Salipiger sp. CCB-MM3: one gene and its partner. The main gene of each other region encodes a partner of the protein of the gene in region 2 in a complex. Links are inferred from orthologs where the notes say so. Each region holds a gene or a part of one and is shown on either strand. Other genes may lie near its edges.

Region 1 (3,206 bases), 1.4 Mb from region 2 along the record:
ACTTCCGCCTGCAGGGCGACATGCCCTTCCAGCAGGCCTGCTTCGAGCTGGCCCGCCATCGCAAGCTGACCAAATACCCCGAGGCGAAACCCCTGCTGCATCCTTGGGGCGTGCAGATGGCCTTCGGCACCACGCAGGACCGCGCGCTCTCGCAGTTCAACCGCCGCGCCAAATCCTGCGCCGCAGCGGTGGGCGGAGAGACACCGGAAATGATCTGGCAGAAAAGCCGCGCCAGCCCCCGCGGCGGCTATTGGATGGCCCGCCTTGGGCGCAACGGACGCGGTGAGGCGCAGCAGCTTTGCGCAAAACTGAGGCAATCGGGATGTATCTGCGCGGTCTACAAGAACCGCTAGGCCCGCCGATGACTTGGCCTAAAGCGATCACCGTGGCGAAATTTCTCCACCAAAACGGCCAATACCTGACACATTCCCAACTTTCAACGCCGCATCCTCGCAATCCGCCGCCCACGCGACCCTCGGCAGCGGACAGCCGAACCGGCCGCCCGCCCTTCCCCCGCCCGCCGCGCTCTGGCAGGCTGCTGACATGATCCGCCTCGCATGCCTCCTCGCCCTACTGGCCAGCCCGCTCGCCGCCGCCCAACCGATGACCGGCGCCGAGTTCGAAGCCTATGTCACCGGCAAGACGCTCTACTTCGGGCGCGGCGGAACGGCCTATGGGGTCGAGGAATATCTGCCGGACAGGCAGGTGCGCTGGTCCTTTATCGACGGTCAGTGCAAGGACGGCAGCTGGTATCAAGAGGGGCAGATGATCTGCTTCGTCTATGAGGACGCGCCCATGCCGCAATGCTGGAGCTTCTACCGAGAAGGCAGCGGGCTGCGCGCGGTGTTCGAGAACGACCCCGGGAACACGGTGCTCTACGAGGCGCAGCAGAACGACGAGCCGATGCTCTGCCTCGGCCCCGAAGTCGGCGCCTGACCTCCGCCGCTTCTTCTCTTTGAAAATACGCCGGGGGTGAGCCCGAAGGGCGAGGGGGCAGCGCCCCCTGACGCCCTCAGAACAGGCTGCCCTGCTCCGGTTTCTTCTGCGCGGCTTTCTTGGCCTTGGTTGGCGTCGCCGCGCCGCCGCCGATCTTCATTCGCCCGTCGGCAAATTCGATCTCCAGCCCGGCGGCTTCTTTGGCGGCGGCGGAGGTTGTCAGAACCTGCCCGCCCTCGCCGCGCACCACCGCGTAGCCGCGCGCCAGCGTGCCCTTGTAGCTCAGGGTCTGCAGCAGCCGCTCCAGCCCGTCGAGCTTGGCCCGCGGCTCCTCGACCCGGCGCGCACCGGCATCTTCGAGCCGCTTGCCCAGAGCCTTCAGCCGGTCGCCACCGAGGGCGATCTCGCGCTGGATGGGACGGAGCGACAGCCGGTCGGCGCGGCGCCCCAGCGCCTCGGCCCGTGTCGCCATCATCCGCGTGAGCAGCCCGGGGCGCAGCGCCCCGGCTGGTTGCGACAGCGCCAGACGGCGCCGGTCGACGCCGCGGATCAGCGCCTGCGGCAGCCGGTCGGCCAGCAGATCGAGCCTCTGGCGCGGCTGATCGAGCAGCATCTCGGGGCGTGGCAGGCCGCGCGCCAGATCGCGCAGCCGCTGGCCGCGCACCTCGAGCCGGTGGGTTTGCGCCCGGGTCAGCCGCAGCTGCGCCTCGGCGGCACGGGCCAGCAGGTCCATCCGCACCGGCACGGCGATCTCGGCGGCGGCGGTGGGGGTGGGTGCGCGCTTGTCCGAGACGAAATCGATCAGCGTGGTGTCGGTCTCATGCCCCACGGCGGAGATCAGCGGGATCTGCGAGGCGGCGGCGGCGCGGGCCACGATCTCTTCGTTGAAGCCCCAAAGGTCCTCGACCGAGCCGCCCCCACGCGCCACGATCAGCAGGTCGGGCCGCGGCAGCGCGCCGCCGGGGGTAAGCTTGTTGAAGCCCTCGATGGCGCGGGCCACCTCCGGCGCGCAGTTTTTGCCCTGCACCGCGACCGGCCAGATCAGCACCTTGCGCGGGAAACGCTCGCGCAGGCGGTGCAGGATGTCGCGGATCACCGCCCCGGAGGGCGAGGTCACCACACCGATGATCTCGGGCAGGAAGGGCAGCGGGCGCTTGCGCTCGGGGGCAAAGAGCCCTTCGGCTTGCAGCTGCGCCTTGCGCTTTTCCAGCATGGCCATCAGCGCGCCGAGCCCGGCAGGCCGCATGTCCTCGATGATGATCTGATAGCGCGACTGCCCGGGGTAAGTGGTCAGCCGCCCAGTGGCGATGACCTCCATGCCTTCCTCGGGCTGCATGTCGAGCTTGCTCGCGACGCCGCGCCAGACGATCCCCGAGATCACCGACTTGTCGTCCTTGAGATCGAGGTAGAGATGCCCCGAGCGCGGGCGCGAGATTCGCCCCAGCTCGCCGCGCACCCGGACGAAGCCGAACTCGCCCTCGATCACCCGTTTGACCGCCCCCGAAAGCTCGGAAACGGTGAATTCCGGCGTATTGCCCTCGCCGTCACCCCCCGGGGTGCCCGCGGGGCTGTCGTCCTCGAAAAGATCCATGCTGCTCGTCCTGCTCGTCTTGGGCGCAGAGTAACGGCGCGCGCCGCCGAGGGAAAGCCGCTGCCCGAAGCACGGTGCGAGGCGGGGCGGCGCGCGAGGGACTAGGGCTCACCACGGTCGAAGGAGGCGCTGCCATCGAGGATCGCTCGGACGGTCTCGCAGCCGTGCTCTTCAAGATAGAGGTACGCAGCGGCGGCGAAGCGGCGGGGCGCCAGCCCGTAGATCAGGATGTCGATGACGCCCGCAGACACCGGCGGCGTGAGCCCCGCAGCGTTCAGCAGCGTTGCGCGATGCTCCGGCGGCAGCGCCATCAGCTCCAGCGCATTGGCGATATATTCGTGATCGACCAGCGCGATCTTGCGCCCTGAGGTGTGCTGCTCGACCAGCGCATGGGCCAGCTCATGGGTCAGCAGTGAGCGGAAGATCACATCGTCGGGCAGCCCGGCATAGGGATCATCCGGCAGCAGGTTCGCGCGCAAGAGGTCCGGCTCGATGATCCGAATGCGCTCCAGCGTGCAATCGTAGGAGGCAAGGCAGCGCCCGATCTCATGCTCGAGCGTGGGGGCCGTGACGAGATCGATGGGCCGGGACTGCCTCAGTCCGCAAATACCAAGCTGCTCTCGCGCCGCGACGGCGGCCTCGCAGAGCAGCGCGCGCGTGGCCGCAGTTTCGGCCTCAA
Region 2 (3,242 bases):
GTGCCGCCGACGGCCATGCTCTTGAGCATTTCCTTGGCGCGTTTCGCCCCTTCCCGAAACGGCGGCGGCAGCAGGCTCACCGCGCCCTTGGCGGCGGCCTTGAGATCGTGGAACGGCGCCTCGGCATAGAGGCGGCTGAGATAGGAGGACATGGCGCCGGTGGGCGGCGCGATGGACATCTCGTTGTCGTTGAGGATGACAATCAGCCGCTTGCCCAGATGCCCGGCGTTGTTCATCGCCTCATAGGCCATGCCCGCCGACATCGACCCGTCGCCAATCACCGCGATGGCATCGCCGAGGCCGGTCTCGCAGGCGCCGCCCAGTTCGCGCGCCATGGCAAAGCCGAGCGCGGCGCTGATCGAGGTCGAGCTGTGGCCCGCGCCGAAGGGATCATAGGGGCTTTCGGAGCGTTTGGCGAAGCCCGAAAGACCCTCTTTCATGCGCAGCGTGCGGATGCGGTCACGGCGTCCAGTGAGGATCTTATGCGGGTAGCACTGGTGCGAGACGTCCCAGATCAGCTTGTCGCGCGGCGTGTCAAAGACTGCGTGCAGCGCAACGGTCAGTTCCACCACACCCAGCCCCGCACCGAGGTGACCGCCCGTTTCGGACACAGCCGAAATGGTTTCGGCGCGCAATTCATGCGCCAGCCGGTGCAGCTCGTCGTCGGAAAGCCGCTTGAGATCAGCAGGAGTTGCCACGCGGTCGAGAACGGGCGTTTCGGGGCGGGAGGACATAGGGTGCACCTCTGGCGTCAATTGCTGCGGGAGATAACGAAGCGGGCTGCAGCCCGCAAGTTTTCCGCCCGGTCTGCATAGGGAGATAGTGCGTCACAGGCCTCGTCCACCAGATCCTGCGCGCGGCGCTTGGCGGCCTCCAGCCCAAGCAGCGACACGAAAGTGGCCTTGCCACGGCCCGCGTCCTTGCCGACGGCCTTGCCCATCATCGCGGCATCGCCCTCGACATCCAGAATGTCATCGGCGATCTGGAAGGCCAGCCCGAGCCGGTCGGCATAGGCCGAGACCGGCGCCGGGTCGACCTCTGCCAGCCGCGCGCCAGCCTCGGCGGACCAGCGGATCAGCGCCCCGGTCTTGCCGGCCTGCAGCGCGGTGATCTGCGCCAGATCGAGCGGCACATCGGTGCGTTCGGCGGCCATGTCGAGCGCCTGCCCCTTCACCATGCCACGCGCGCCCGCAGCGCGGGCCAGCGACAGCACCAGATCGGCGCGCACCTCGCCCGAGGGATGGCAGCGCGGATCGCTGACCAGCTCGAAGCCAAGCGACTGCAGCGCGTCGCCCGCCAGAACCGCGGTGGCCTCATCCCATTTGCGATGCACCGTGGGCAGGCCGCGGCGCAGGTCGTCGTCATCCATGCAGGGCAGATCGTCATGCACCAGCGAATAGGCATGCACCGCCTCGATGGCGCAGGCGGGCCAGATGGCATGGCCCTCGGGCACGCCATGCAGCCGCGCGCTCTCGAGCACCAGATAGCCGCGCAGCGCCTTGCCGCCGCGGGTGGCATAGCCCATGGCCTCGACAACCGGCAGCGCGTCATGCTCGTCCAGAACGGCCTCGAGATGCGCCGCGACCGACGCCGCGGCGCTGACTAGGGATTCGGCAAACATCGAGGCTCAGAGCCCTTCGACAGGCTTGGTACCCGCGGGCTCGCCATTCGCGTCGAGGGTGATCGCGGCGACCTTTTCCTCGGCTGCCTTGAGCTTTTCCTCGCAATGTTTCCGCAGCTCGCTGCCGCGCTGGTAGAGCGTGATCGACTCCTCCAACGGCACCTCGCCGCGCTCGAGCTGGGTCACCACCTGCTCGAGCTCGCCCATTGCCTGTTCAAAGCTCATCTCCGCGACGGGGGTCTCACTCATCTGCCTGCCTCGATCAATTCTTGTACATGCGCCCGGGCCGAGTCCGCGAGCGCGCGCAGATCATAGCCACCTTCGAGAACCGAGACCACCCGCCCCCGCGCGCTGCCCTGCGCGGCGCGGCACAGCTGCTGTGTGATCCAGCGAAAGTCTTCTTCGGTCCAGTTCAGCTCGGCCAGCGGATCGTCGGCATGGGCATCAAACCCCGCTGAGATGATGACCAGCTCCGGCTCGAAGGCCGCGAGCCGGGGGAAGACCTGTTCGGTGTAAGCGGCGCGCATCTCGGCCCCGCCGCTGCCCGGCGGCAGCGGGATGTTGAGCACATTGTCGTGACCCCCGCGCTCGGCCGCGGCCCCGGTGCCGGGCCAGAGCGGATATTGCTGCGAGCTGATCAGCAGCGCGCGGGGCTCGTCCCAGAGCAGCGCCTGCGTGCCATTGCCATGGTGCACGTCGAAATCCACCACGGCCACGCGATCGAGACCATGCCGGTCGAGCGCGTGTTTGGCGGCGATGGCGGCGTTGCCGAAAAGACAAAAGCCCATGGGCGTCTCGGCCTCGGCATGGTGCCCCGGCGGGCGGGTGGCACAGAACGCATTGCGCGCCTCACCCGCCATCACCGCATCCACCGCGCGCACGGCGGCGCCGACCGCGCGGCGCGCCGCCTCCATCGAACGTGGCGAAAGCCATGTATCCTCGTCGAGCCGGTGCAGGCCACTGCCCGGCACCTCCGCGACCAGACGGTCGAGGTAGCGCTGCGGATGGGCGCGCAGGATGTCGCGATCCTCGCAGCGCGGCGCGGCAAGGCGCAGCAGGTCGAGCCCCTGCAGCCCGTGCAGGACGTGATCGAGCCGGGCCACCTGTTCGGGGTGGCCCTCTGGCGTCAGGTGGTCAAGACAGTCGGCATGGGTGATCAGTGCGGTGCCCATCGCAGCCCTCCTCCGGTTGCAAATTCACCGCAGGAGACCGCGATTCCCCAGTCAGAACAAGGGGGCCAGCAAAAGAGAGGGGCGTCAGTCCGGCGCCAGCATGTAGCCCGCGCCGCGCACCGTCTGCAGGTAGCGCGGCTGTTTCGGATCGCTTTCGATCTTGCGGCGCAGGCGGGTGATTTGCACATCCACCGCGCGTTCCTGCGCCTGCCCTTTGTCGCGGCCCAGTTCCTCAACCAGCTTCGTGCGGCTCAGCGCCTCCCCCGGCTTGGCCGAGAAGATGCGCATGAGCTGGCTTTCCGTTGCGGTCAGTCGCACCAGATCGTCACCGCGCCACATCTCGCCCCGCTCGATATCATAGCGGATGGGGCCGAGCGTCAGCAGCTTGGGCTGGGCGGCATCGGTCACGATGGTTTCCGGCATCCGCCGCAGGATGGCGTTGATCCGCA

The links.
Region 1: the proteins of AYJ57_RS04725 (region 2) and xseA are in contact, whole or in part, in a cryo-EM structure (PDB 8TXR), measured with the Escherichia coli proteins. The link is inferred for Salipiger sp. CCB-MM3 from one-to-one orthologs.

What each region holds. Positions count from the first base shown.
Region 1 is NZ_CP014595.1:2,362,211-2,365,416, reverse strand. The notes cover bases 271-3,165. They hold xseA (exodeoxyribonuclease VII large subunit), read right to left. Parts: upstream 2,528-3,165; coding sequence 1,013-2,527; downstream 271-1,012. Other genes in these bases: AYJ57_RS11445 (DUF6639 family protein), read right to left, coding at 2,629-3,165; AYJ57_RS11455 (hypothetical protein), read left to right, coding at 544-936; AYJ57_RS11460 (lytic transglycosylase domain-containing protein), read left to right, coding at 271-353. Outside these bases: more of AYJ57_RS11460, read left to right, coding at 1-270; more of AYJ57_RS11445, read right to left, coding at 3,166-3,206. UniProt on the Escherichia coli protein: Bidirectionally degrades single-stranded DNA into large acid-insoluble oligonucleotides, which are then degraded further into small acid-soluble oligonucleotides.
Region 2 is NZ_CP014595.1:965,292-968,533, forward strand. Bases 250-3,180 are described here. They hold AYJ57_RS04725 (exodeoxyribonuclease VII small subunit), read right to left. Parts: upstream 1,871-3,180; coding sequence 1,628-1,870; downstream 250-1,627. Other genes in these bases: dxs (1-deoxy-D-xylulose-5-phosphate synthase), read right to left, coding at 250-734; AYJ57_RS04720 (polyprenyl synthetase family protein), read right to left, coding at 752-1,621; AYJ57_RS04730 (histone deacetylase family protein), read right to left, coding at 1,867-2,793; AYJ57_RS04735 (response regulator), read right to left, coding at 2,878-3,180. Also shown: more of dxs, read right to left, coding at 1-249; more of AYJ57_RS04735, read right to left, coding at 3,181-3,242. UniProt on the Escherichia coli protein: Bidirectionally degrades single-stranded DNA into large acid-insoluble oligonucleotides, which are then degraded further into small acid-soluble oligonucleotides.